Regions from separate parts of the Rossellomorea sp. DUT-2 genome, predicted to be linked through region 1. Evidence: riboswitches for the same ligand, from Rfam matches in the RefSeq annotation. Region 1 holds a riboswitch; each other region holds the start of a gene.
What was found. Region 1 has a riboswitch for S-adenosylmethionine ahead of ACOSV2_RS21610 (methionine ABC transporter ATP-binding protein). Riboswitches for the same ligand answer to the same signal wherever they lie in the genome.
Positions count from the first base shown of each region.

Region 2: another riboswitch for S-adenosylmethionine. It lies ahead of ACOSV2_RS16590 (homoserine dehydrogenase); the one in region 1 lies ahead of ACOSV2_RS21610 (methionine ABC transporter ATP-binding protein).
Region 3: another riboswitch for S-adenosylmethionine. It lies ahead of ACOSV2_RS16170 (homocysteine synthase); the one in region 1 lies ahead of ACOSV2_RS21610 (methionine ABC transporter ATP-binding protein).

Region 1 is NZ_JBQPEO010000009.1:54,843-64,772, reverse strand. Features, by position in the region: gene ACOSV2_RS21635 (class I SAM-dependent methyltransferase) at 1-194, shown strand, start outside; gene ACOSV2_RS21630 (RND transporter) at 372-794, shown strand; gene ACOSV2_RS21625 (GrpB family protein) at 893-1,474, shown strand; gene ACOSV2_RS21620 (serine hydrolase) at 1,614-2,372, shown strand; gene ACOSV2_RS21615 (hypothetical protein) at 2,741-2,947, opposite strand; SAM riboswitch class I at 3,434-3,538, shown strand; gene ACOSV2_RS21610 (methionine ABC transporter ATP-binding protein) at 3,650-4,675, shown strand; gene ACOSV2_RS21605 (methionine ABC transporter permease) at 4,665-5,327, shown strand; gene ACOSV2_RS21600 (MetQ/NlpA family ABC transporter substrate-binding protein) at 5,339-6,175, shown strand; gene ACOSV2_RS21595 (M20 family metallopeptidase) at 6,188-7,384, shown strand; gene ACOSV2_RS21590 (hydrogenase maturation nickel metallochaperone HypA/HybF) at 7,994-8,353, shown strand; gene hypB (hydrogenase nickel incorporation protein HypB) at 8,350-9,009, shown strand; gene hypF (carbamoyltransferase HypF) at 8,994-9,930, shown strand, end outside.
Region 2 is NZ_JBQPEO010000004.1:275,491-285,420, reverse strand. Features, by position in the region: gene ACOSV2_RS16620 (amino acid permease) at 1-1,120, shown strand, start outside; gene ACOSV2_RS16615 (YqcI/YcgG family protein) at 1,126-1,872, opposite strand; gene ACOSV2_RS16610 (LysE family transporter) at 1,937-2,566, opposite strand; gene ACOSV2_RS16605 (spore coat protein) at 2,697-3,335, shown strand; gene ACOSV2_RS16600 (L,D-transpeptidase family protein) at 3,452-3,946, shown strand; gene ACOSV2_RS16595 (aspartate kinase) at 4,022-5,218, opposite strand; gene ACOSV2_RS16590 (homoserine dehydrogenase) at 5,263-6,510, opposite strand; SAM riboswitch class I at 6,661-6,771, opposite strand; gene ACOSV2_RS16585 (DUF2254 domain-containing protein) at 7,032-8,417, shown strand; gene ACOSV2_RS16580 (hypothetical protein) at 8,462-8,722, opposite strand; gene ACOSV2_RS16575 (helix-turn-helix domain-containing protein) at 8,762-9,930, opposite strand, start outside.
Region 3 is NZ_JBQPEO010000004.1:168,062-177,991, reverse strand. Features, by position in the region: gene ACOSV2_RS16185 (PDZ domain-containing protein) at 1-197, opposite strand, end outside; gene ACOSV2_RS16180 (S41 family peptidase) at 432-1,877, opposite strand; gene metX (homoserine O-acetyltransferase MetX) at 2,051-3,124, opposite strand; gene ACOSV2_RS16170 (homocysteine synthase) at 3,208-4,503, opposite strand; SAM riboswitch class I at 4,749-4,868, opposite strand; gene ACOSV2_RS16165 (trans-sulfuration enzyme family protein) at 4,964-6,103, opposite strand; gene ACOSV2_RS16160 (DUF302 domain-containing protein) at 6,229-6,612, opposite strand; gene ACOSV2_RS16155 (peroxiredoxin family protein) at 6,704-7,285, opposite strand; gene ACOSV2_RS16150 (hypothetical protein) at 7,278-7,895, opposite strand; gene ACOSV2_RS16145 (HAMP domain-containing sensor histidine kinase) at 7,987-8,976, opposite strand; gene ACOSV2_RS16140 (response regulator transcription factor) at 8,969-9,655, opposite strand; gene ACOSV2_RS16135 (cytochrome c biogenesis CcdA family protein) at 9,665-9,930, opposite strand, start outside.

The DNA.
Region 1 (9,930 bases):
AAAATTGGCAAACAGCAACAGAGGAAGGTTTTTTAGGAGGTGCACTATCGTTATCATACACACCGTCTAAACTGGATAATACGTATGAAGAGTTTGTTGCAGAACTTCACCGACTATTCTCAAAATATCAACAAAACGATAAAGTAACCTTCCATTATAAAACAGAGGTATGTATTTGTAAGTTTTCAGAGTGAGAAGCCTTTTGTTATTCAATAAATGGGGGCAATAACTGAAGATTAGCTTATTGATCTGGCTTTTACCCTTCTTCAATAATTGGGCAGGTTAACAGAAGAAGAAATAACCCTTAAAGAAGTTTCTTTTGAGTAATTAAGTAACCTTTTTTCATTCTCTAACAACGGAGAGGTGAGAGCTTGGCCAAAGAACAAATTTTGAAGAGGAATAAGAAATTTCAAAAGATTAATTGGATTGTATTCGGGATTATTGTGCTGATGGGGCTTATTCTGATTTCCGAAGCTTCAGAAGGAGTAAAAAACCTGTCCAACTCACAAGCTGAGGATGCGGGGCAATCTCGAATGGAATTCCGATGGGACACTGTAAATTCTACCCTTGGAATAGTATTGCTTTTCCTATCTGTAGTATTAGCACTTGTTTGGAAACGTACATTTCCTTTTAATGTTCCTTTAGCTATAATACTTTTAGGTTTTGGATATCAATTATATTTTTTCACCTATACAGTAGGATGGGGTGGCATACTAGGGGTTATTGGTCTAGTAATATCTGTTTTAGTCGCCATCACGATGATTATTTCCTATACAGTTTATTTTCTTAGGTGAAAAGGTTAAGAAGACATCTTCTGTTAAAGGGGGCAATAACTGAAGATCAGCTAATTGATCACCGGCTATTGTTCTTATTCAATTATTGGGCAGTTTAATTGAAAAAGAACTTAAAAAAAGAAAAAGGGGGATTTACTTTGTCATCTCCTGGAATAGAAATTTTACAATATGATAAAAGATGGGCTGAGACTTTTAAATTAATTAAAGTAGTCATAAGCAATTCTTTAAGTGATTTAATTATTGATATTGAACACGTTGGAAGTACATCTATAATAGGTTTAGCAGCTAAACCTATTTTGGATATTGATATTGTAATTGAGGATAATAGTGTTTTTCCTAATGTAATTAGCAAGCTTGAAAAAATAGGGTACTATTATCAAGAAGAATGGAGCTTTAGAGGTAGAGAAGCATTTGGAAGAAAAGATGAACTTACTCCGTGGGACGGCAAGGATACACAATGGATGGAGCACCATCTTTATGTTTGCAATAAAGATAGCGAAGAGTTGGCAAGGCATTTAGCTTTTAGGGACTATCTTCGTAATAACCAAGAAGCAGTAATTGAGTATGAAAACTTAAAAAAGACCTTGGCTAATTCAGTAATAAACAGAACCTCTTATACTTCAGGCAAATCTGAATTTATAAGTGGAATTTTTAAAAAATCATCTAAAAACCAAAAATAACTTTGGTCATCTTCCATTATAGGGGGCAATAACTGAAGATCAGCTAATTGATCACCGGCTATTGTTCTTATTCAATTATTGGGCAGGTTAATGGAAGATTTGTGTCAGGTTCCAGAGAAAACTAAGTAGGTGAAGAAAATTGAGTGAAGTTATAGAAAAAATTGAAGAAATAGATGTAGGAGAAGTAGGGATAGCTATATATTCCACAGGAGAAAAGAGAGAAAAATTCTCCTTTAATAGTGAGATTGAAGTCCCTCTTGCATCATCTTCAAAAGTAGCAATAGCTTTTTGTGTAGCGAAATGGGTAGATGATGATTTGGCAAATTGGGATGACATTATTGAAGAAGTGTCATTTAATCCAGCAGAAGATAGCAAAGAAGTTTATCCTCATCTACAAAACAGACAAACGCTACCTTTGAGGGAAGCGGTTGAAGTGATGATTGCTTGTCACGATAGTTATATCGCCAGATGTATTGTTGATTTTTGTGGTGGTTGGGAAAAGATAAACAAGTGCATCAAGTCTTACTATCCTTCAATAAATGTTACTGAAAACCCAAGGGATATTGAAAATAAGGCTCAAATAAATGAAATGCTTGATTTGATGATACATATATATCAAGGGTACAAAACACAACCTCTCTTATGGACACCAATCGTTAATGGTTTGGTTAGACAAAAGGGAGATATAAAACAAATACCCGCACACCATCTAAACCATATGACAGGTGGACTAGAAAATGTTTTTGTTGATATCGGTATAGTTGGTGACTTTAATAAAAAGCCATATATCTTTGCACTAGGGGCTGATAATCTACCTAATAGATTAAGCAATCAGGTTGCAGACAATAAGATTATTGAAGCTATGGAGTTGCTTTATGCTGAATATTTAAAACAGTAAGCAGCTTTATTCAATTATTGAAGGTGTCTCGAAAGGCTGGCTTACAGTTTATATACTGGATAAGCAGCCGTCCTTTGTTCCGTTATAGGGGGCGATAATGGAAGATCGATTTATTGTTTTAAGGTAGAAAAGACATTATTTACAGACGGAAAATGATAGATCCTTTTTATAAGTTTTGCAGGGGAAGAATCCATTTTGATCAATCTTTTTTCAAAAATGTAGTAAATGTTGATAAATCAGCATTTCTCATAAATTTCACGATAAAGAGAAAAAGTAAAGATTATTCGGAGAGTGACTTTCACTCAAAGAACCCAATGACAAAATCCTATGTCATTGGGTTCTTTTTGGATTAATGTCTAAAATGGATACTAATCAAAGTAAACAAGGTTAGAGAGAGCAAGCAAGTATTCTTGGAAATCTCTATTTTCCAGGGTACACTGGTTATGATCTACTCCAATAAAAACGGTCATTAAATCAAACATTTTTTGACTATGGCCTAATTTCACTTCTTGGATCTTCCCCTCGTGATCGGTGCCGAAGAATACCATGACATAATTGCCTTCTTGAAGTGGCATCCCTCCTATCACCAGAAGAGGAGAAAAGACTGGATACTTGCTATAAAATTGATGACCCTGGAGTATTGTTCAACTTATTTTCCGAACAAGAAAAAAGAGACCTTAAAGAATGGGAAGAAATGAATAAACAAAACTACCCAATAAAAATCTTTTTATACAATCACCCCTTTTTTGGAAGATACCTGAAAGTCAGTTGGCAAAAAAATTATATTTGGATTCATTACTCTATGTAAACTTAAATAATATTAAGGTTACAGATTTTTTCTTTTTCCATTAACGGGGGGATGAATGAAGAGCCGGTCGACGTTAATATATGGACCTTTGTGTCAATCGTCAATCCAATTGAAGACTGGTTAAAGTAACCCTAGTTGATTAGTCCTCCGTAATACAATTAATTCAAAAACAGGATTGACAAACTAATTGAAATCCTTTACCATAACCCTAATGCTTAAACGCATCATAACTTTAACTTAATAAAGCGATATCTTCTTATCCAGAGAGGTGGAGGGACTGGCCCTACGATACCTCGGCAACGGGTTCTTATGAATACCGTGCCAATTCCATCAAGTCATATGACTTGAAAGATGAGAAGAGCGGGACATATACATATTTTTGTGCCTCTCTTCTTAAGAAGGGGGGCACTTTTTATTTGAGCCATGATAGTCAACAAGAAGAATACATAGCGAAAGGAGCAAGTCCTGTATGATCAGAGTTCAGAATGTTACGAAAGTTTTTGAGACGAAGGATGGCCCATTCACCGCTTTAAGGGATGTTTCCTTTGAAGTGAAGAAGGGTGAGATTTATGGGGTGATCGGATTCAGCGGAGCGGGAAAAAGCACGCTTGTCCGCTGTCTCAATTTTTTAGAGAAACCATCATCGGGAGATATTTTCATTGAGGGGCGCAGCCTTAAAGATCAGTCGGCCATTGATCTGAGGAAAGAGCGGCACCGCATAGGGATGATCTTTCAGCATTTCAATCTGTTTCAATCCCGGACGGTGGCAGGGAATATCGCCTATCCTCTGAAACTTGCAAAATGGCCGAAGGAAAAAATCAGCGAGAGAGTAAAGGAATTGCTCGCGTTTGTTGGACTTGAAGATAAAGCGAAGCATTATCCGGATCAACTGTCAGGAGGGCAGAAGCAAAGGGTGGGGATAGCAAGGGCCCTGGCGACATCGCCTTCGATTCTGCTCTGCGATGAAGCAACATCCGCACTTGATCCTCAGACGACGGAATCGATTCTGAACTTGTTAAAGAGAATCAACGCGGAGTATGGCATTACGATTATAATGATCACCCACGAAATGGGGGTCATCCGGGAAATCTGTGATAAGGTCGCTGTCATGGAAAATGGAGAAATCGTGGAAGAGGGAAGCGTCTTCGATATCTTCTCCAACCCGCAGACCCCGACGACGAGAAATTTTGTGAAGAGTGTCATGAATGATCAGCTGCCGGCATCGGTTCTCGATAAATTGAATGACAGCAAAGAAGGGCGTATCTGCCGCCTCATTTTCAAGGGGGATTCGACGGGCACGCCGATCCTTTCCGAAACGGCAAAGAAATTCAATGCCCACATCAATGTGTTATTCGGCCAGATCACGGAACTTCAGGGCAAGCCGTTCGGGAATCTCATCGTACAGATCATTGGCAGCAAGAAAGAAACGGAAGAGATCCTGGATTATTGGAAGAACAGATTATTCGTAAGCGAGGTGGAGAAGCGTGCAAGTTAACTGGGAATTATTCTGGCCAAGAATTATAGAAGCGACATGGGATACCGTGGCGATGGTGTCATTCTCCCTTCTATTTGCAACGTTGATTGGGCTTCCCCTCGGCATCATCGTCGTGGTCACGCGGAAGGGGCACTTACTTGAAAATAAAGTCGTCTTTTCCGTATTGAGCAGTATCATCAACGTATTTCGTTCGATCCCGTTCATCATCTTGATGGTGGCCATCATCCCCTTTACAAGATTGGTAGTGGGCACATCGATCGGAACGGCGGCAGCCGTGGTACCGCTTGTCGTATTTGCGGCACCGTATATTGCAAGATTGGTAGAGAGCTCGCTCCTTGAAGTGGAACCGGGTGTCATTGAAGCGGCGGAGTCCATGGGGGCCGGGCCGTGGCAGATCATCTTCGGGATACTCATTCCGGAAGCATTGAGTACACTGGTCCTGAATATCACGATTGCGACCATCGGCCTTGTCGGTGCATCGGCCATGGCCGGGGCAGTCGGAGGCGGAGGTCTCGGGGATCTGGCCATTGCTTACGGATATCAGCGATTTGAAACATCCGTCATGATCGTGACGGTCATCATTTTAATCGTGATGGTGCAGGGACTGCAGACAGCAGGGAATACATTATCAAAAATCATCAGGAGACGTTAGGAGAGAGGAATATGAAAAAATCAATCAGTCTAGCAAGTATCGCGATTCTATTATTCACCCTTATACTGAGCGGGTGCTCGGGAGACAGTGCATCCGGATCAGGTGAAAAAGAAGTCGTTAAAGTCGGAGTGAATGGATCTGGGGTGCCGATTTGGGAGTATATGAAAGAGAAAGCAGCGAAGGAAGGGATTGAAATCGAGATTGTGGAGTTTGCCGATTACGTGAGACCGAACCAGGCGCTGGCCGATGGGGATATTGACCTGAACGCCTTCCAGACGATTTCCTATTTTGATTCTTTCGTTGAAGAACATAATCTGGACCTTGTACCGATCGGCTCGACAATCATCGCGCCGATGGGAATCTATTCGGAAAAATATAAATCGGTAGAAGACTTACCGAAAGGCAGTAAAGTAGCCGTTCCTCAAGAGGCGACGAACCTTGGCCGTGCCCTTCTCCTACTCGAGGAAGCAGGCTTGATCGAACTGAAAGAAGGATTTGATCAGTCACAAGGTCTAGAAGCCATAAAAGAAAACCCGAAAAACCTTGAATTCACACCGGTCGTCGCTGCCCAGACACCGAGGGTACTGCCGGATGTTGCAGCATCGATCATCAATAATGGTGTGGCGGTTGAAGCTGGGTTCATTCCGGTTGATGACAGTATCTATATCGAAGGGGCGGAATCCAAGCCGTTCATCAATATCATCGCAGCCCAGGAAAAAGAGAAAGACAATAAGACCTTTAAAAAGATCGTTGAGCTCTATCAGGAAGATGACGTAGCGGAACATATCAAGAAAACATACAAAGATTCCCTGATCCCGACATTCGTGCCGGTCAGTGAATTGCATTAGGAGGGAAAAGAGATGAGTCAACCAGCAGCGATTGCCGATCGTAAAAACAACATCCTCTCGGCAGTGGATCAACTGGCTGTGAAACTCGTATCGACCAGCCATCAGATCCACGACAATCCTGAAATCGGTAACGAAGAGTTCTTTGCTTCAGAGACCCTGACCACCCTCCTTGCAGCCAACGGGTTCTCCATTGAACGGGGAGTGGCGGGTCATGAGACTTCCTTTGTCGCACGCAAACATTCAGGAAAAGAAGGGCCGGTCATCGGCTACCTGGCTGAATATGACGCCCTGCCTGGACTCGGTCACGCATGCGGTCACAATATCATCGGGACGGCAAGCTGCGGGGCGGCCATCGCCCTGTCGTCCGTACTTTATGAAACAGGAGGGGAAGTGGTGGTGTTCGGGACTCCTGCCGAGGAAGGCGGTCCGAACGGAAGTGCGAAAGGCAGTTTTGTAAAGGCAGGCTTGTTCGAAGGAGTGGATGCCTGCATGATGGTCCATCCGTTCAACCGGACAACACAGACAGGGAAAACCCTTGCGGTGGACCCCCTTGATTTCGAATTTAAAGGAAGGTCTTCCCATGCGGCAGCTTCCCCTGAAGATGGCATCAATGCCCTCGACGGTGTGATCCAGCTGTTCAACGGCATTAACGCCCTGCGCCAGCACGTGACCGATGATGTACGGATCCACGGCATCATCACCCACGGAGGGGACGCGCCCAACATCGTCCCTGACTATGCAAAAGCCCGCTTCTATATACGAGCTGCAACCAGGGAAGCGTGCAATGAAGTCACGAAGAAAGTGAAAGCCATCGCTGAGGGGTCGGCACTTGCCACGGGGACGAAATTGAATGTCATCAAGATCCAAAATGAAGTTGACCACTTTCAGCTCAACCGCCGTTTCGATCAAGTATTCCAGCGCTCCATCGAGTCATTAGGGGAATCCTTCGACGATACGGAACGAAAGGGACTCGGCTCATCCGACGCCGGAAACGTCAGCCGGTTGGTCCCGACCATCCACCCCTACATCAAAATCGGCCCCGAATCCCTCGTTGTCCACACGAACGAATTCAGGGAAGCGGCTAAATCCAACGAGGGTGACCGTGCCCTTGTGATCGGGGCAAAGGCACTTGCGCTGACGGGGTATGAACTGCTGACGGATAAGGGGCTTTTGGAGGAAATATGGGAAGAGTTTGGTACAAGTCAATAAGGATGAGAAGACAGCCAGATGAGGGCTGTCTTTTTTGTGAGAGAGCTTGCCCTTTATAGGAGAATCGGTGACGGTAAAATAAGCGGAGTTATTCCGGTTATATTCTGAATGGAACTTATTTTCGGGGGAAATAAGCGGAGGTTTTCCGCTTATGAATAGAAAAATCACCTATTTTTGTACTTTTTGAGTAAATAGGCGGAATTTTTCCGTCTATTTCAGCCATTTTTCTATTAAATTACTAATTAACGGGAATTTTTCCGTCTATTTAACAGAACTAAAAAATCTGATACATAAGTAACCAAACGCTTGGTTTATAATTTCAAAAATATAGATAAAATGCTTATTCCTCCAAAGGGGGATTGCTCAATAGTATCATATTACTGAAATGCTCAATTTCTCTATTTAGATTTGTAGAGAAATTCATTCCCCATCCATGAGGGGCACTATCCTAATATTATAGTTTCAAAGCCTTTCATCCGCTTTTCAGAGCCGATCAAAGGCCTTTTTGCGTGATTGGAACATCCTCTTATACTAGCTCAAGTGCGCAACGGTCCAAGCTGTTCTTTTTAATGGAGACGAGCATAGATATGAAAGTGAGAGGTGTTAAGGATGCATGAGATGTCGCTTATGTCTGAGATCATTAAAATAGTTTCGGAAGATGCCAAAGTAAATGGGATCAGGAAAGTGTCTAATATAAATGTGATTGTTGGTGATTTATCCAATGTACTGCCTGATGCACTGGAGTTGGCATTTTTCCATTTTCAGAAACAGGGTTTGGGCATTATCGATGAAACGACGGAATTAGAAATGATACGTGAAGTGGCGAGATCAAGATGCCAAACGTGTTTGCTGGAGTTTACACCCGACTATAGAGTGGCGCTTTGTCCAAAGTGCGGGCTGCCTGATTGTTTACTCGTTTCAGGTAAAACCTTTCGGGTTGAATCATACGAAGGAAGTGATGAATCGTGAAAATCAAACTGCAGGAAGATGTGTTAAAAGATCAAAACTTGGCTGCTGCATTCAATAGAGAAACGTTCAAAAAAAGCCATACGCTTGTCATTAACTTGATGAGCTCTCCAGGAGCGGGCAAAACAACTTTATTGGAAGAAACGATCAAGGCCTTAAATAATGAGTTCCGTATGGCTGTGATCGAAGGCGACCTTGCAACGGAAATGGATGCGGAAAGAATACGTTCGCTGGGCGTCAAAACGGTTCAGATTAATACGGTGGGAGGATGTCACCTTGATGCCAGGATGATTGCTAAAACGCTTCCGGATTTCGACCTGGATTCGATAGACATTCTCTTCATTGAAAACATCGGGAATTTGGTTTGCCCCTCTGGGTATGATTTAGGACAAGATTATAAAGTGGTGGTTTTAAGTGTCCCTGAAGGAAACGATAAAATCCCCAAATATCCAGTCATGTTTAGACGTACCGATTTAACGATCGTGAATAAAATCGACATCCTGCCGTATGTATCTTTCAATATAGAGGAAGCCATTAGAAATTTAAAAGAAATAAACCCGCAGGCCCAGTTGAAAGCATTATCCGCTAAAACGGGTGAAGGGATGGAAGATTGGGTCAATTGGATAAAGGATGCTCATGAAAAATGTACACAGCCATAAAAGTAACAGTGAAAGGAAAGGTGCAGGGAGTAGGTTTTCGCCCCTTTATCTATCAGCTTTCAAAAAAATATCATCTCAACGGGACGGTACAAAATAACCTGAATGGGGTCATCATCCTGGCTGAAGGAGAGGAAGGACAGTTAGGGAATATGGTGGACGAAATCAAAAGAAATCCGCCGAAATTGGCGAAAATCACTGAGATAACCATTCATCCTGCTCCACTTGCCCATTATAAAGAGTTTACGATCATCCCCAGCCGGGAAAACGGGAGGGCTGTTCCCTGGATCCCTGCAGATGCGGGAATATGTGAGCAATGTTTGGAGGAAATGATGGACCCCAGTAATCGGCGTTATCACTATCCATTTATTAATTGCACTCAGTGCGGCCCACGCTATACGATTATCAATCGTCTTCCATATGATCGTCCATATACGACAATGAAGGATTTTCCTATGTGCCCTGACTGCCAAGTGGAGTATGAAGATCCATTGAATCGGCGGCATCATGCCCAGCCTATCTGTTGTCCGGATTGTGGACCAACCTTATCCCTCCATAATCAAGGCGGTGAATCATTGGCTGAAGATCAATCAGCCATTACCCGGACGATTGATTTGATCAAACAAGGTCATATTGTGGCCATTAAAGGAATCGGCGGCTTCCATTTGGCTTGCGATGCGTATCAAGGATGGGCTGTTGACCGGCTAAGACTGCGAAAGAAACGGCCGCAGAAACCTTTGGCGGTCATGGTCAAGTCGTTAGAGGCGGCTAGGGGTCTTTGTCATATCTCAAGAATCGAAGAAGATATTCTGATGAGCCCTGAAATGCCGATTGTTATTTTAAGGAGTAAAGGAGGGGACGGCTTACCGCCCACTATTTCCCCGGGTTTGTCGACGCTCGGGGTGATGCTGCCCTATACTCCTT
Region 2 (9,930 bases), on a different contig from region 1:
AACGGCCCATCATCCTGAAAAGGGGTCCTTCCGAACTTATGCAAAGCAGGCTTACGGATCATGGGCAGGCTTCAGTAACGGATGGGTCTATTGGTCGGCAGAAATGCTCATTATGGGGAGTCAACTAACCGCTCTTGCCCTCTTTGCTCAATTCTGGCTTCCTGCCATTCCTCTGTGGATGTTCACTGCCGGATTTGCCGGTGTTGGATTACTTGTCATTTTGATGGGTGTGCAGAAAGTGGAACAGATGGAGAATCTGTTTGGCATCATGAAAGTAGCAGCCATCGTAATGTTTGTCATCATCGCTACTGCCGCCATGTTCGGGTGGTTGGGAACGGGAGCTGTTGCCCATCCGCCTCCATCTCCATTAACAGAGATACTCCCACACGATGGAAAGGGTTTATGGCTCGCCCTTCTTTTTGCCTTTTATGGATTCGGGGGAATTGAAGTGATGGGGTTGATGGCTCAGGAGCTGAAAGACCCGAAGGATGCACCAAAGTCAGGGAATATCATGCTTCTTATCTTGACCATCCTTTACCTTTTATCCTTTTATCTCGTATTAAAGCTCGTACCGGCAGGCAGGATCAATGCGAATGAAAGTCCATTTCTAACGGCTCTTAAACAATATGATCTACCCTGGGTCCCCCATGTATTCAACGCCATTCTGGTTATTGCCGGGTTCTCCACCATGGTTGCTTCCTTATATGCAGTTACGACGATGCTGGTGGCATTGGCAGAAGAAGGGGATGCTCCCAAATTTTTTGCCAAGAAGGGAAAATGGAAGGTGCCCCTCCCCGCATTCGGTCTGACCACCCTTGTTGTTGCGGCTTCGATTGCGGTCGCCATGCTCCTGCCGGACAAACTGTTCGAGTATATCACTACAGCAGCGGGACTCATGCTTCTTTATACATGGATCTTTATCCTTGCCTCCTTTTACAAGCTGATGAGCAAAAGTTGGTGGGACCGTATCCAATCAATCTTTGCACTCATCCTCATATTATTGGCGATCAGCGGCACGTTTCTTGATCATGTAAGCCGCATTGGATTTTTTGTAAGCATCGCCTTTATTGTGCTGATTGCGATTGCGACCATTGTAAAGGAAAAAAGAGCTAAAGCCTGAACGCTTTAACTCTTGATTTTCTTTTGCATATTTAGAAACGGACATTGGGATAGAGTCGAATCATCATCACTAAGAAAATACTGCTTCCACTCATAGTTGTCTTCCTGACCATACCATTTAAGGCTGGGATGGGGTTCTGCCTCATCATATTCAATGAGCCGCTTCCGTATCACTTTCTTTAATTTCTGGCCGAATGAAGTGGAAGAGTTGATTTCATCGAACACCCACCGGGGCTGGAAGGCTACAAGAAAATAAGGAAAATGACGGCTTTTCCGCATCGTATGGGCAGGTGTTGCACAGAAGGCAAAGTAAGGCTCCCCGTCAAAACAAAATTCCCAGGTATGATGATGGGGATCCTTCGCAATATCTTCCGGCCATGGTGATTCATCCAATTCATGAACCCGATTCAATAAATTCCAGAAAATATCCTGATAACTATCAATCGATTGGTTATCAGCCACTATCTCCTCTGAATTAAAAAAGACTACAAGTGATGCATACTTCCCTGTATCCCTTGATATTTCACCATATTGTTTGAGTAAGCAGGTCAGTTTTTCAGAAGCTGCTTGATTTCTTGGATCACCTGCAAATCCAAAGCGTAAGGTATCTGTCTGAAAGCCCTGTTTTCCAGGTACACACGGGTAAGGATGTTCTTCGTCGCACATGACAGCCGAGAAATGCCCGTAGGCTGCTTTTTGCCATGGGGTAAGTTTCTCCCCTTGCTGATCGATCAAACTTTTAGACCATAACATATAGCCGATCCCTCCTAAATAGTACACATTCATCCTATTAGGAGAGAACTTATTGGGTGTCTGTCTAGCCGAATAATAAACGGCAGGCCTGGACACCGAAGTAGATACCAAAGCCCATCAGAATGAGACCGGACATAATGGATATGGCCCGCAAAATCCCAGGACTGACCAGTTTCCTTGCCCCTGTCGCCACACCGGCCATTGTTAGATCCCAAAGGGTGATTCCAAGAAAGATCCCCATGCTGTACAGGAAGAGCTGTCCTGCTTCATAGGAACCGGAAGTCTGAGCCAATATAGAACCATAGATACCTAGCCAAAATAGAATGCTTAATGGATTGGAAATGGCCATAAAAAATCCTGTGCGAAAAGCCTTTCCTTTTGTTTCATGGGGATTTTGATGAGAGGGCTTTGTAATGGATTCCGACTTCTGGATGCTTTCAATCCCTGTATACGTCAATACAAAGAACCCAAATACCCACAGGAACAATTTAATGACCGGGGTATCAATATATTGAGAGACTCCGAAATATATGAGAAGCATAAAGATCCCGTCCGCTACCATTCCCCCTACCCCCACAAGCCAGGCATGAAAAAAGCCGAATCGGATCCCCTTGTCCAATTGAGCGGCATTAATCGGTCCCATAGGGGCAGAAAGCGATAATCCCAAAATGATATAGCTTATGAATATACTCATCTTCGACCACCCTCAAATTGACTTCTTCCTATTGTATTCGGACAGGCTGCCAAGTATTAAACCGAAATACATAATTGTGCTTTTTAAGGATATTCTAATCATCGATGCTATTTTCAAGGAGGGAAAAAAGATGCAAAACCAAGGACAACCATCGAATATGACACCACCAGGAACTCAGATGCCGCCGAATATGATGAACTCTGAAAGTAAAAACCACGGGGGCCATGAGCTCTTTGATGCCCATGAGATCATAGCCGGGATCATCAGCATGCTCGATCAGTATCAAATGTATGATCAGCACATTCAGGATCCTGAACTTAAAGGTATACTTAAGCGCCAGTCAACTTTCGTCACGACTATGTATAATACGATTGTCGGCAGCTTTTCGACAGGGCATGACCCAACTGTGCCAACCCAGCAATACAAAATGACTCAAACCAATACGACCACATACGGCATCAAGCCCGGAGCACCTAAGAAGCCGAATCAATCGGTCAACGACCTTTCCGATAAAGGCTTGTCTGCTTATATGCTGGGGCAAACCAAGTCATTGGCCATGCTTCTTGCCATGACGGCCCTTGAGATGACCAACCCTGTATTACGACGTGTCGTAGCTGACAGCGTCCCGAATTTCATTGAAATGAGCTATGAGATTTTCCTCTATCAAAATAAGCATGGCTATTATCAGGTTCCTCAATTAAACGAACAGGATATGACCCTTATGCTCCAAAGCTATACAACCGTTCCACAACCAAACATGCCGCAATAGCGCCTGTCTCCTCTTTCCATTTAAGAGGAGCAGGCTTTTTCACTTGCTCATCTTCTTGAACGACTTTCTCTCACGCACATAGGATAGAGGGAGAGTGAAATGGGGAGGTGTTTGAGCTGATTCACACAGTCAAGGTGGGAGAAACACTGAGTCAAATTTCAAGAGATTACAGGACTCCGTTCCCCTCCATACTTAATGCCAATCCCGGTATTGATCCGGATGTGATCTATCCGGGTCAAACGATTACGATACCAGGGATTCCGGATACAACTAATAACCCTTACCGCATTCAGGTCTCTGTTAACAACCGGTGGCTGCGTTTGTTCAAGGATGGGGTTCAAATCAAGCAGTATTCGATTGCAGTGGGGAGAGTACTTTTTGAAACTCCCATTGGGGAGTTTATCATCATTAACAAAGCACCAAATCCCGGCGGACCTTTTGGAACGATGTGGATGAGTTTATCGAAAGAAAGCTACGGGATTCATGGAACCAATGACCCAAGCTCGATTGGAAATGCCGTGTCCAAGGGATGTATACGAATGAATAACAAAGACGTAGAGGAGTTAGCGGGAATCGTTCCAATCGGTACGCCTGTTTTGATCAGTCCATAAATGAAAAAGTGTATAGGAGTGCCTATACACTTATTTCATGTGGTGAAAGACAGAATGTTCCACCTTCCGATCCTTTCACAAAACAGCTCTCCTTGATTCCACGTAATCCAAACCAAAGTGCATATGAAGGACCCTGGCTGCTTTTTCTACATCATTTCTATCAACCAGTGCACTTAATCCTACGGGGGATTCCCAAAGGGACGCCTTTGCAATATGGTAGTCATGAAAAACGTTGGTAACCTTCTCTTTTACCTCATGTGTGGATTTGATCTGACCGATCACGGATACCTTAGATAGATCCTCTCTTTCTTCTGTATGAGAGTAAGCTTGGTCATACTGTCCAACGATTCTTTTCAACTCATGAAAATCCTGATCTTTAACGATGAGAACAAGATTTTCCTGGTATTTAATGATTTCTGTTTCAATATGATGGGAATCGAGATCATACAGAATCAGTGACTCTCCACCCTGACAGTCAAACATTGTCAGAACAGAAATGTCTTTCTGATAGGCTACCCCGACAATAGGGGCATTTCTCTGTGTTCTTCCGCTAATGACGGTCCCCCTTCCTTCATTCAAACTGGAACAAACCACAAGCGGCACATGATGTTCCTTCGCATGTTTAATTGCTCTTGGATGCAGGACACCAGCCCCCATGGTGGCTAAACGCAGCATCTCATCATAGGAGAGGGTGTCAATTTTTGCAGCCCGGGGAACGATACGCGGATCCGACGTATACACTCCATCTACATCCGTATAAATATCACACCTATCCGCCTTTAAAGCGGCCGCAAGAGCAGCTGCGGTCGTATCCGAACCACCCCTGCCTAATGTGGTCACCTCTCCTTTATCCGTGATCCCTTGAAAACCGGCTACCACGACGATTCGTCCTTTTGATAACTCCGATTTTATCCGATCAGTATCGATCGAGTTAATCTTGGCATTCCCAAATACTCCATCGGTTTGGATTCCCGCCTGTCTGCCTGTCAGGGATACGGCTTCCAGTCCCTTATGGTGCAGGGCCATTGTCAAAAGGGAGATTGCCACCTGCTCCCCGGTACTTAAGAGCATATCCATTTCTCTCTTACTGGGATCTGAAGAAAGTTCCCCTGCCAATCGTACAAGTGTATCAGTCGTTTTATTCATTGCTGATACCACAACGACGACATCATGACCTTTTTCTCTTTCTTTCATGACATGAAAGACCATGCGTTTGATTCGATCTGTAGAACCAACAGAGGTTCCACCAAACTTTTGAACGATCATACTCAATGATACCCCTACTTTCCATCAGACCAAATTTTTAAAGATTTCTTTTAAGAAACAACAGCTCCAGTCTTCACTTCATTTTCCAACGGTATTTCTTTTAAAATAGGGACGGCTTGAATATGGTCATGCGTCCGAAGAAGCGATTCCAATGTCTCTTTCCTGCCTTCAACAAATACGTACAAGTAATCGTCCAGCTGAATACGATCCTTTAAAATGAACGATGGAAGCCAGTTTTGATATTCATCCGTTTCACGGATTCTTAAGACCCATTGGTGGCTGCTCTCTTCAACAACCTCTTCCGTATTCACGGTACTTACGGCAGAGTCTGTATACTTCCTCTCTATCAACGACAGGAAATCCTCTACCATGGCGCTGCCTGTAGGCAATTTTCCAGCTCCCGGACCAAGCAGGGTAATCCTCCCTACAAGACTGCCCTTAAGAGATATGGCATTTTCCACATCCTCCACACCGTAAAAAGGGTGGGTGTCATGGACAAGGATGGGCTCTACTGCACCTTGGATATGGTCGACTGAATCCCGACGGAGAGAACCTACGTGCTTAAACCGTAATCGAAAGGATTCCGCTGCCTGGAGCCACTCTGCAGTCAGGTGGGATATCCCCTTACGTCGGATATTCTTCCAATCGGGCTGTCTGCCAAAAGCTGTTTGACTTAAAATAAGCAACTTATAGAACGCATCATGGCCTTCGATGTCATTTGTCGGATCGGCTTCAGCGTATCCTTTCTCCTGAGAAATCTTTAAGGCTGTATCAAAGGCAAGACCTCTTTTTCTCATTTGAGATAAGATGAAGTTGGACGTACCATTCAGGATCCCTTGAATTTGTCTGATCTCATTCACCTTCAGAAGCTGCCTGATACTGCCGATCACCGGGATTCCCCCGGCTGTCGTCGCTTCAAATCCGACCGATATCCCCTTCCTTTTCGCCTTCTCCAATAGCTCAGGACCATATTTGGCAAACATCGCTTTATTGGCCGTGACGATATGAACCCCCTTCTCAATGGCTTCGGTTAAATACGTATAGCTCGGCTCTTCCCCTACGATCGCTTCAAAGATCACGTCGAGGTCCGGGATATCCAGGATGTCTTGGAAATCCGTTGTGACGTTGATGGATGGTTCAATGCTCCGCTCTTTTGTGGGATCTTTAATCAGGATCGCCCTAACCTTCACCTCTTTACCCAGGACTTCCTTCAATCTGTCCTGATGAGTATCGATTGCTTCACAGACCCCTTGCCCTACTGTGCCGAACCCTAGAAGTGCCACATTAATCGTTGACATCATTCAGCCTCCTTTTATCGACTTTTCACTTTATACGTAAGAATGATTCATTCCAGTTGAAGACCCACTCGAGGGATATGAGCGGAAAAGAAAAAGGTATACAGAAAAGCCCTCTTCTTTTAAGAAGAGGGCTAAATGATCATGCTCCTCCCCTTATCTTCCAGATCCACATGGAATCTGTAGGAATTGGCACCTTTACAGTCTGATCCTGCAGGTTGCCGGGCTTCATCGGGCCTATCCCTCCGCCGCTCTTGATAAGAGATATAATGTTTCGTTTTGGTATTACTTTCTATTTGAGTATGAATTGGATTATAAAGGGGATTCATTCCTTCGTCAATACTATTTTTAGTATTTTTAAAAAATTCTTTCTAATATTACAGACCTCTTCATTCCCTATCGGTTTACTTAAATTTGCTCCCTGTCTGGGAGTTTATCAATCTAATTTGCAAAGAGACGTTTTAACCTGTTCTGCCAGGGAAAACTATTCCATATCCCTTTATTTGAAAGGAACCGGATCAATAATGCTGAAAAAAATGCTCCCCTTATCCATCAAAAAATATATGCTTATGTCCAAACGGCAGAGAATGCGTGAGATTCGGCTGACCATATGGTATATGCCGTTCTTTTATATTTGTTTTTCCATACTGCTTGTAGCACTCACACTCTATTTAGATCTGTATGCTGACATCTCTCAATATACCTTTAACTTCTTAAGTATGGATGCATCTGTTACACGCATGCTTGTCAGTACACTCATCGGGGCCATCCTGACGCTCAGTGCTTTCACCTTGAATTCACTGCTTGTTGTGCTCACGATGTTCAGTGGTCAATTTTCACCCAGGATGCTCCTGGATTTCATTTCGGACAAACAAACACAGCACGCCCTCGGGATTTTCAATGGCAGCTTTGTATATGTATTGCTCCTCTTTCTTTTTATCGGAAATTCAAAGGAAGAACTGTTTGTGGCTGCCCCGATCATGACGATCGGACTCGCTTTTCTTACTTCTGTCACCTTTATCTTCTTCATTAACCATGCGTCTACTTGGATGCAGGTACACAATATTACGTACAATATGAAGCAGGTTTCTGAAGTGATGATCCACCAGACGTTAAAAAATGATTTAGAAACCCATCGAACAACAGATAATGGCGACCTTATGGAACATGAGAAGGAGAACATCATTCACATACAGGCAAGGGAATCGGGATATATTCAGTTAATCGATTTCCATGGAATGATCGAACGGGCTATGCAGGATAACATCATCATTCAACTTCATTACAAAGTCGGAGATTATATATTGGCCGGCAATGAAATCATGAGTATTTGGGGACCTGAGACCAACGATATTTCGGATGGTTTTTATCTCACTTTCATTGAAATGGGGCATAAAGAGACCGAAATCCAGGACCTCCAAATGGGGATTCATAAGCTGGCTGAAGTTGCGATCAAAGCACTCGGAAATGATGATCCAAAAACGGCTTCTAATACGATTGACCAAATGGCTGACCTTATGCTGACGGTGGAGGATCACTTATCCTTCACTCCTCATTTGATCGACCGGGAAAGAAGAGTGCGGGTCATTCTCCAGTCCGAAGCATTTGATTATTACCTGTATCGCGGGTTTGGCTATATCCGGCATTATGCTAAAGACAATCATTTAATTATTACTGACATTGTGCGGGCACTGGCGCTCATTGCAGAATCCATCCAGCCATCCAAACACAAGGACATTTGGGAATTTGCCTGTAATACCATTGATCATATTGAAAGAGAGGTCATTTATGAATTAGATAAAACCTTTCTTCTTCAAGAAGTTCATAAGCTGGCACGCCTAACTGAAAACCTTAGGGAATATAAGAGAATCGAAAGTAAATTCTACCCTTATGCCAACGAAAACACGTAAAAAGCTTCATCTCTATTAATGAGATGAAGCTTTTTTACCAGGAATTAAATCCATGTTTCGACGATACTGGAATCTTCTCCTTGTGCTTTCGGTATAAGCGAGAAGCGTTCGGGAATTTCACTTCTGATTGCTTCTAATGTAGGTCTCATCAAAATATAATGAGTCGGTTGATTGACATCGAATATCCTTGCTACAAACATGCCTTGATAATCTTGCGGGCTGGAATATATACAGATGATGGGCATCTTATAATCACTTAATGTCACCTCATCAAATGATGATATTAAACGATCCGGGTTTTCCATCAAACCACTCCTTTACTGTAATTTCTGTTCATATAACCATCAGCTTAAAACGCATTCCTTTCCTTTTGACTCTCTCCCATCCATTCGATAATGAATGGAGAGTTTTTGAATGTAATAGTTGCACTGAGCGTATTGCCCTTCTTCCTTCAATAGGGGGATGATGACATTCTCTACATATTGATAGTATGCTTGCTCTCCCTCATGAACCCTGACCTCAAGCATCGTAAAGAATGTTTCCATGCAGGGGTTTTTTATATCTCTCGCAGATGCCTGTCCCTCTCCTATTAAACTTGCATATTTTTCATTATTTGCGGAACCGTCTACATCCATGGAACTATCAATATAACCCAAAAGGCTTTTTGCATACATTTCTTTATCGGACTCATGCTTCAATAATCCATATGCCATTTGAAATGCATCTCTTGCCTTTTTATCATCAAAGACATCTCGATAAAGATTCCCTAAATTCAGGTGAAGAACGGCTTTTCTCCTATGATCATGCAGATTATCACAATGTTGGATCAACTCATCATATTTCTCTTCCAACGAGGCCAGACTCGATTCTTCGCTTTTGCCCTCCGCTACCAACTGAATCGTAGCAGCGTCTATACATCTTGTAAAATTAAACGTTTCCTTGAAATAGTTCAGAGCCAGCTCACTATATTGCAGGGAATTGTCATGCTGCCCAAGATCATGGTAGCCAACTGACATATAATAGTAGGCTTCAGGGTTTGCATAAATATCTCGATCTATTCTCTCCAAATACTTCAGGGCTGTTTGTGGATTTCCTTTTGCAAGCTCATACATGCCTTTTATATGATAATATAACTGAAAATCGTAATCGAACATATGGAAGGACAGACGCTTATTAGAAAACTGACTTAAATAGAAAGCAGCTTCTTTTACCTCTCCTTTCATGATAAAGTACCTTGCTTTCAGTAGCTTAAAGGTGCCATTCAGGGTTTCAATTTTGGTTAAGGGATTTTGTTCGATCGTCTCCTTCAATAATTCAATCTTTCCGTTTACCTGCTTGATCATGACATCATGCCACAGTTCCAAATCTAATTGTAATTTTTTATACGCCTTTAACTCTTTCTCAACGTTAATATTGAACCTTTGATTGAACAAGTTAATTTTATCTTCCGTAATCTGTAAGTGCCCGCTTTCAATCTTACTGATATGTCCAGGTGTACAGATCCCATCTCCCA
Region 3 (9,930 bases), on a different contig from region 1:
CCAACCACAATTCCATATGAAAATAGAACCCGCGTATCATGATAACCGTCCAGCAATCTCGTATTAAAGTCCCTCCGTTCTCTTTTGACACGATAATAGCCCGTCATGATAGCGAAAAACACAGACAAATATAATACAGGATGAAGAAATAACTTTCCAAATCCCTTCACAACCTCAAGCAACCAAAGCTCAACCAATGAACTGTCACCACCTTTTTTAAGAAAATTTGCATTATCTACTATTTTATCAAAAGACTCCCCTAAAACCTATTGCAATTTTATTTGATCGTTTTACGATTCGATTTCAATTCCGACAGTATTCTGCATATTTTCCCGGGAAATGATGTCGGATAAACAGGAAATACAAGTGATTATGTATAATTTCCCAAATGAAAATAGAGCCGACCATCATGATGGCCGGCTCCCCATTTATTAACGCTGTGCTGTTCTTTCAATATACTCTAAAGCCGCCTGCAGCTGCAGGTCATTCTTCTCATTCTTTACCGCTTCAAAGATTTCTTCCTGTAATCTTTCCCCCGTTACAGAATCAATGATCCCTGTAACATCGATACTCTCCTGACTTTGGAAATCCTTTACTGCCTTTTCCGTTTTCTTACTGAAGTATCCATCCACGCGGTCAATGGAGAATCCAAGTCCTTGAAGCATTTCCTGGGCGTTTTGAATCTGTTCATTGTTCATCCCTTCTTGAAGGGGCTTTTCAATTTGAAGCGGGTGGGCGTAGAAATAGGATGGCTGTCTGACAGGGATATCCGGTTTGATCCCCTTTTTATGAATCCAGTTTCCATTTGGCGTCAGCCACTTGAACATGGTCAACTTGATATTGCTGCCATCTCCCATTGGAACGGCTTGTTGTACCGTGCCTTTCCCAAAGCTCTTCGTTCCGATGAGTGGATATCCTTCAGCCTCTTTTAGTGCACCAGCGAGAATTTCAGAGGCCGAGGCACTTCCTTCATCTATCAACACTACAACAGGGTAAACCTTTCTTGCTTTACTGTTTGAGAAAGATTTCATCACTTCCCCACTTCGCTCTTGAATTTGAACATACGGCTTTTTCTCCGTTACAAATTCTTTAAGAATTTCTTCTACACTCGAAAGGAGACCTCCTGGGTTCCCTCTCACATCAAGGACCAATCCTTCTACCTTTTTCTTCTCAAGTTCCTCTAATTGCTTTTTAAAATCAACGGCGGTATTTTCTGAGAAAGTAGTAATCTGGATGTATCCCGTTTTCTTTCCATTTACTTCCTTCGCATCAGAGAGGACCGTCTCGACAGGTATTTTATCACGTTTCACAGATACTTTGATGGGTTCCGTCAGTCCTTCCCGCGTAATTTCCAATTGAACCTCAGTACCCTTTTTCCCTCTGATTTTCAAAGTAGCTTCGTATAGGTCAAGTCCTTCGATACTATTTCCGTCTACTTTAATAATCCGGTCATTCGGTTTCAGTCCCGCTTCTTCCGCAGGAGAATTTTTAAAAGGTGCAACAATGATCAGCTTTCCGTCCATGATTGTGACTTCTGCTCCAATTCCTTCAAAAGAAGAATCCAAAGCGTCATTAAACTGCGATGCCGTTTCGGCATTCATGTAAACGGAGTAAGGGTCATCCAGTGTCTTCAGCATTCCCTGAATCGCACCTTCCACGAGCTGCCCTTTATCCACATCCTGAAAGAACTTGTCACTAATCAAGTCATATGCTACTTCTACTTTGTGCAGCTTGTCATTGAGCTCGCCTTTTCCGTCAAACTGAGCAAGCTCGTCCCCACCCTTGCCCGTCCATTCCAAGCCGCCATACATTCCTCCAGCACCGATCAGCATGCTAATGATGATTGTGATGATGAGCTTTCTGCCCGTCCACTCCATATATTCCCCTCCAGCTTGTTGTTGGTCTTGTATAGATAAGAGTGGCGCGACTAAGGACGCCAGCCTTTCTTATCCAACGAAAAAGACACCACACAAAAACGCGCTAAGGCGGTGCGATGTCTTTGCTTATCTAACTATATGCCGGAGGGGGACGAGTTATGATAAGGGAGCTCTTATTTTGCACCTGTAAAAACTCTTTGAACGTGATAGTTATTGAGATGAGAAGCAATGATTCCTCCCCACTTTTCAAATTCCACCAGGAATCCGTCATGACCAAAGGAAGTGGAGATAAAGTAATGTTCACTCCTTGGTACAAGATGTGTAAATTCCTTTAGGTAGTGAGGTGAGTAAATTAAATCTCCTTCATAACTTATTGAAATCAGTTCACACTGATAATTCTTCGCTACCTCTTCTATTCCTCCTCTTCCCCTTCCGATATCATGTGAATTCATCGCTTTCAGCAGGGTAAGATAGCTGTTTGGATCAAACCGCTTTCCTAATTTCTTTCCTTGGTAATCGAGATAGCTTTCGACATTGAACCGTTCGTTTTGCTTTTCACGTTGGAAACGCTGATCGAACAGCTCCTGAGTCCGGTACGTGACCATACCGACCATTCTGGCAATCTCTAACCCTTTTAAAATAGCGCCTGGTGGATAATGCCCCTTTTGAAACCCGGGATCCTCTTCAATCGCGGTGATTCCGATGTGATTATAAGCGAGACCATAATCATTTAAGGCAGGAGTGACGGCAAGGGCGAATACTTTATTGATATAGGCAGGATACAGGGCTCCCCATTCCAAGGCCTGCATCCCTCCCAGGGAGCCTCCAATTACTGCTTCGATTTGGTCGATTGAAAGTTGTTGAAGTGCTTTATATTGGGCATGGACCATGTCCCTTATCGTAATACCCGGGAAGTCCGGACCGTATCGTTCTCCCGTATGTTGATTGGTGGACGCCGGTCCCGTACTTCCTTCACATCCTCCTAATACATTAAAGGCAATCACATTAAAATATTCAGTATCAATATACGACCCGGGACCAATCAGTCCGTCCCACCAGCCACGGTCTTCACTCGTCCCTTTCACGATATGGGTCCCGGTGAGGGCATGGCAAACCAGGATGGTCGGTCCGTCTTTGTTTCCTGTTCGTTCATACGTAAGATCTACATTTTTCAACGTGGTGCCTGACTCTAATGTTAGGGATGGGATGGTAATGGAGCTAACTTCATAGGTGTATGGCCTCTCCATTCCTCCACCTCCTTTTTTGGTGTTATGGTTGGGGTGATCAGGATTTCACCCGGTATACCCCCGCTGGTTCAAAATATCTCCCATTATACCCGTGATGTTTCTAACGCCACTTCAATGGCATGATCCAAGTCCTCGATCAGGTCCTTCACAGACTCTAATCCAACAGAAAGTCTCACCAGATCCTCGGTCACACCTGTCGCACGGATTTCCTGGTCGTTTAATTGCTGATGGGTCGTGGATGCCGGATGGATAATCAGTGATTTCGCATCTCCTACGTTGGCAACATGAGACCAAAGGGAGATATTATCGACTACTTTCCGTCCTGAATCCCTACCACCTTTAATACCAAAGACGACGATGGATCCCGCTCCGTTTTTCAAATATTTTTGAGCAAGTTTATGAGACGGATGCTGCGGCAACCCAGGATAGGATACCCAAGCGACACCATTATGCTGATCTAAATGCTCCGCAATCTTCAAGGCATTCTCTGTGTGACGTTCGATGCGAAGATGCAGCGTTTCTAATCCCTGTAGCAATAGGAATGCGTTTTGAGGACTTAAGCACGCTCCCAAATCACGAAGCAGCTGCACTCTTAATTTTGTAATAAAGGCTGCAGGGCCCACATCCTGTGCGTAGCGAAGTCCATTATAGCTCCGGTCCTCTTCCGTGAAGCCCGGGAACTTATCATGATTCCAATCGAACTTCCCACCGTCTATCACCACTCCCCCGATTGCTGTACCGTGACCGCCGATCCATTTTGTTGCAGAGTGGATGACGATATCCGCTCCCCACTCGATCGGCTTACATACATATGGAGTGGCAAATGTGTTATCGATGATCAGCGGGATATGATTTTCATGAGCCACCTTTGCCACCGCTTCAATATCGAGGACGTGAAGACTCGGATTTCCGATTGTCTCTGCGAATACAGCTTTCGTTTTAGTAGTGATCGCTTTGCGGAAATTTTCCGGGTCAGTCGGATCTACAAAATGGACCTTGATCCCGTATTTCGGAAGAGTGGTCGAGAATAAATTATAGGTTCCACCGTAAAGATTGGTAGCTGCTACAATTTCATCACCTGCTCCTGCGATATTCAAGATTGATAGAGAGATAGCAGCCATTCCGGATGAAACACCGAGTGCTCCAATTCCCCCTTCTAAAAGAGCAAGGCGCTTTTCCAACACGTCTACTGTCGGGTTCATGATACGGGTATAAATGTTTCCCGGTTCTTCAAGGGCAAATAATTTTGCAGCATGATCACTGTTATCGAAAACATAGGATGTCGTTTGATAAATCGGCACTGCTCTTGACCCTGTTGATGGATCCGGCTCCTGGCCACCGTGAAGAAGTAGTGTGTCGAAATCGAATGATTTTGTCATAGAGAATTCCTCCTAAAATGGTTTTTGGGGATTGGGTTTGTTTAAATGCTACGGTTGACATATTCAGCTGTTAAAAAAGATGTTTTTTTCAGCTGCTGAAATTTTTCAAAAAATCAGCAGCTGAATATCTCCAAACATTCTTGCAGAACACCCTAATGTCTGAAATGTGTTTTACTAAGAAGATAGAAGAGGAAAAAACAAAAAACCCTCTTCCTAAGAAGAGGGTCTAATTTAATAGGGTCCTCCTCTTATCTTTCAGGCAAATCGCCTGCAGGAATTAGCACCTTTTCATGCGACGCATTACTGCGCACATGAAGGTTGCCGGGTTTCATCGGGCCTAGTCCCTCCACCTCTCTGGATAAGAGCATGTAGTTGTCAATGTGAAAATTCTTGCGTTGAGATGAATTATAAGGGGTAAACGACCTCAACGTCAAGTGTATTTTTAGAATTTTTCCATTATTTAATTTTTAACAGAAGCTGCAATCGCTTCGTTCAATTGAGCGACAATGTCTTCCCCGTCTTCAATACCTAACGATATGCGTACGACATGTGTGTTTATGCCCAGTTTTTCCTGCGCATCTTTCGGTAGAGCGCGGTGGGAGGTTCCTAAGGGATAAGAAACCGTTGTTTCCACTCCGGCTAAGGACGGGATGATTTTAATCCAGGCAAGTGATTTGAAAAATGTGCTGATATCACATGTGTTGGATAGCTCGATCGTTACGATGGCTCCATTTCCTTTATCGGATAAATCCGTTGGGTAATAGACTTCCTTCACATATTCATTTGTTCGAAGGTCCGACGCCAGGACTTCGGCATTTCTTGCTTGGGTTCCCATTCTAAGAGCCAATGTTTTTGCTCCGCGGCATGTCAGCCACGCTTCAAATGGACTCAGGTTCGATCCGATGTTGACGACTTTTTCTCTCGCTTTTTGGACAAGCTCTTCTTTTCCCACGACGACTCCTGCTGTGATATCACTGTGTCCTCCGATATACTTCGTGGCACTGTGAGCGACCAGGTCCACTCCTTCTAAGAAAGGCTGGCGCAGAAACGGTGTGGCAAATGTGTTGTCGATCATAGTTTTCAGGTTGTGTTTTTCCGCGAATTCGACCATTTTCGGGATATCTTCCACTCGCATAAACGGGTTTGTAACGGTCTCACTGTAGAGGAGTTTGGTTTGTGGAGTAATGGCCTCCTCTAATTCTTCCACACTTGTAAAATCAACGAATGAAGTAGAAATACCGAATGATTTCAGCTCTTCTTTTAACATATGGAACGTACCGCCGTATAAATCCTCAGCGGCAATGATATGATCGCCTGATTGCACAATAGCAAGGATTCCAACAAGGATGGCCGATAATCCAGAAGAGGTTGCGACACCTGCCTTGGCTCCTTCCAAGTCAGCTACCATCTTACCAAGCTCGTCTGTATTTGGATTTCCCGTTCTTGTATAGAGATAAGGGGATTTCCCCTCATAGAAACCCTCCAACTCTTCTAAAGAGGTAAAAGAAAATGCAGATGTTTGATAAATCGGAGTCGTCTTACTGCGGATTTCCTCAGTCCCTTTTAACTGACTATGTACGACCTTCGTTGTGAACTTCATCTCTCTGTCATCCTTCCTGAATCTATGTATTTTTAAAAGTGTATCATATTCAGAAGATTGTGAGGAGTATGAGGTACCGAAGGCATAAAAAAAACACCTGTCCACTTGCAACAGGTGCTGGTCGTTTATTGAACGTTATCTAAACATCCGATCAAGCGATTTTCAATATCCAATGCCAGGCTTTTCAGTTCATCGTTATCCACCATTTCGATCAGCTTGCTTGGTTTTGCCATACCGATCTTGGTTGTACCGCCTTCTGTGTATACCGTGACTTTACATGGGAGGAAGTAGCTTACGAGCATGCTTTCTTCCAGTACTTTTTTGGCTTCATGAGGATTACATACCTCTAATACGACTACTTCTTCATTGAAATCAAGGCCCTTATCCTGAAGCTTCTGAGCAAGATCGAGATTCCATAGTACACCGAAGCTTTCATCTTTAAGGTTGGATTCTACCGCTTCCACAGCTTCTTTCACATTCATCGAGACTTCTTTAGTGTAATGAAACATGTTCACATCTCCTCCTTTTTTGATCACATTCATTTAATACCTCATAGCGTATAAGGTCAAACATCGATATTCAGAGGTCCGTCCCTCTCCATTATTCCATTCCTTCGACCATTTTACCCATCATTTCTTCGTTCATGGGACCGACGATTTTGTGTTGGATGATGCCTTTGGTGTCGATCATGTAGGTGGTCGGGATGGTGAACGCCCGGTATTCGTCTCCGATTTCACCCTTTTTATCCATTGGGATGGGAAAGGTGAGTTCGTAGCCGTCGATGAATTCCTGGACAGCCTTTTCCCCATCGTCCATGGACGTCAGGTTGACGGCAAGGATTTCAACGTTTTCTTTCTCTGCATTCTCTTCGTAGTAGCTCTGCATATGAGGCATTTCGGCTTTACACGGAGGACACCAGGTAGCCCAGAAGTTCAGGATCACTTTCTTACCTCGATAATCTGAAAGCTTTACGTCTTCACCAGCTAAGGTGGTTAATTCAAAATCCGGAGCGCGGTCCCCTTTTGCTAGCCCCTGCGCTGCATTAGACAGATCCATGGATTCATTGGCTAATTGAGCGGCCTCTTCTCTTGCCTTCTTTTCCTGCTGATCCTGAAAAAAGTTCGCTAAGAAAATGCCGATCAGAAGCGCAACGATGGCCAACGCAAAATTTCGTTTATTCATTGTGTTTCCTCCTTACGTTTAAAAGAAAGATGAGATAAGTCATCATGATCAGATACGTCCAGGCGGTGACGGTAAATTCAAATCCGCCAATGAAGGCACTTAGAAATAGCTGGACTAACGTAAACATAACCAATAACTGTCCTGCCCAAATATCGCCGCCGGGATCACTGTTTTTTTTAATAAAAAAGACAAGGATCAATAGATTGATTAGCACTTGTATACCAGCTAGAAGATAGTGGTGATGAAGCATATGAAGCACAGCTTCAAAGACAAGAACCGTGACCATCCATGAAATGATTATAGTAAACGGATGATCTACTTTTTTAACAAATATGTAAGTTAGAGCCGCTATCAGTCCTAACCAGTACCCAATGGTTCCTCCGTGAAAATAGAGGATCGTAATGGGATGCTCCATAACCGTTTGAAAGTCAACCACAATCACACTCAGCTTCCAGACGAGTAAAAAGGTAAATATACTATTGGAATACCAATCGCTCGCTTTTCTTTTCCAGAAGAAGAGGAACAAGAATGTGAGTATGAACGATGCTATAATGGATCCCCATGAAGCAGGGAATGTGAAGGAGCCTATAGTGTACCATTGTTGTGTCATGATATTCTCCTTAAATCATTCTTTATTTAGGAATGGGAAGTCGAATTTCAAAGGTATGGGAAGAGCTATCAGTAACGAGGGAAAGGTCTCCTCAATGAGCTTGCACAATTTCTTTGGCAATTGCGAGTCCCAGTCCGGTTCCACCTGTCACTAGGGAACGTGAAGCATCCACTCGATAAAAACGTTCGAAAATAAGCTCGCTTTCTTCGATGGGAATCCTTCTTCCTTTATGTGAAAAACGGATAAGATAATGTTCCTTCTCTATACAGCCTTCTATCCTTACCTTCTTCCCATTGTCATAATCCACAATATTTTGAAGGATATTGCTAAGGACTTGATTGAGTCCATCTGTACTCCCTTCCAGATTGAAAGGCTTTATATTGTAGTCCAATTCTATACCTTTCTCAAGAAATTTGACGTGAAAGATGGTGATCCGTCTCTTTATGAGTTCGTGGATGAGAATTTCTTCATGGTTGAAGTTCTTCATTTCTCCATCCGGGGTCCATTTATTGATCCGGACGAGTTGTTCCAGCAATCGTTCGATTCGTGCCGTTTCTTCTTGAAGTGAGCGATACATCTCTTGGTCACCTTCAATAACCCCTTTTTCAAGTCCTTCGAGATAGCCTGATAAATTCGTCAGGGGGGTTCTTAATTCATGAGACAGATCTCTCAGCAAACGATTTTGCTTTGCTTTTACGGTAGCCGTTCTTTCTGATAGTTCATTGAAGGCATCATTCAGCTCTTTCACCTCATAAATCAGAGGATTCTTTAGCTTTGTCGGGTGCTTCCCTTTTTGCAGCTCTTGAGTTGCTGCGGTTAATTTTTTTAGAGGATGAATCAACCATTTTAATAAAATAAAATGAAATCCGCCTGCAAGGATGAATGCCAAAATACTTACTTTTACTAAGTACTGATTTAGGAGGGTTTCTAAGTTAGTTCCTGTAATCTCTTGCTGATTTACGAGTGTACAAGCATAGTTTTTCACAGTAAATCCTGCAATGACAATGACTATGGCAATGATAATGGTGTTAAGGAAAGTCAACTGGGTGAAGATTCCCCACACTTTTTTCCTTTTAAGCATCAAACTTATACCCCATCCCTCTAACGGTTTGGATAAATGGTTGACGCGTCAATTCTTGAAGTTTTTGACGAAGGTGGCGGATATGGACATCAATCGTTCGTTCCGAAACCACTTTTTGATTCATGTCATACAGGGAGTCAAGAATCTGTTGTCTTGAAATCACTTGACCAGCATGCGTCATTAAAAAGTGAAGGATCCTGAATTCGAAAGTCGTTAATTCCAGGACTTCTCCTTTATAGGTGACCTCACCCTTCAAAGGCTTCAACGTCAACCCTTTCCTACTGAGCTTCTGGCAGCGTGTCCCTGTTCTGCGCAGCACAGTGTCCACGCGGGTAACGAGCTCGGATGGACTAAATGGCTTTGTGACATAATCATCCGCTCCAGCTTTCAACCCATGGATCCGCTCTTCTTCACTCGTTTTTGCCGTAACGAAAATAATGCCGATATCACTTTTCTCTTCTTCCCGTATCCACCGGCAAAGCTCTTCCCCTTGAGTTTTCGGAAGCATCAAGTCCAGTATCGCAAAGCATGGGTCATGTTCTTTGAACAGTTGTTTCCCTTCTTCACCATCACTTGCTTCAAATACCTCGTATCCTTCTTTTTCGAGGAAGAGCTTGATCAGTTTACGGATTTTCATATCGTCTTCAACAATCATAATCGTCTTATTTTGAACCTTCATACTTTCCCCCTATGTTGAGAAGAGACTAAATACGGATAAGTACGAGCTGATTTGCTGCATCTTTCCGCTGAACACAAGAAATCCCAATGCAATCATCAATGCTCCATTGATTTTAGAAACCTTTGGCAAGATTTTATTGACCACTTTCATTACGGTAAATGTCTTCGTGATCATCAGTGAGATCAGCAGGAATGGTACCGCCAAACCAAGCGAATACACAATCAGCAGCACGACTCCTTGAGTCAATGTACTGCTGGCACTTGCTAATAAAAGAA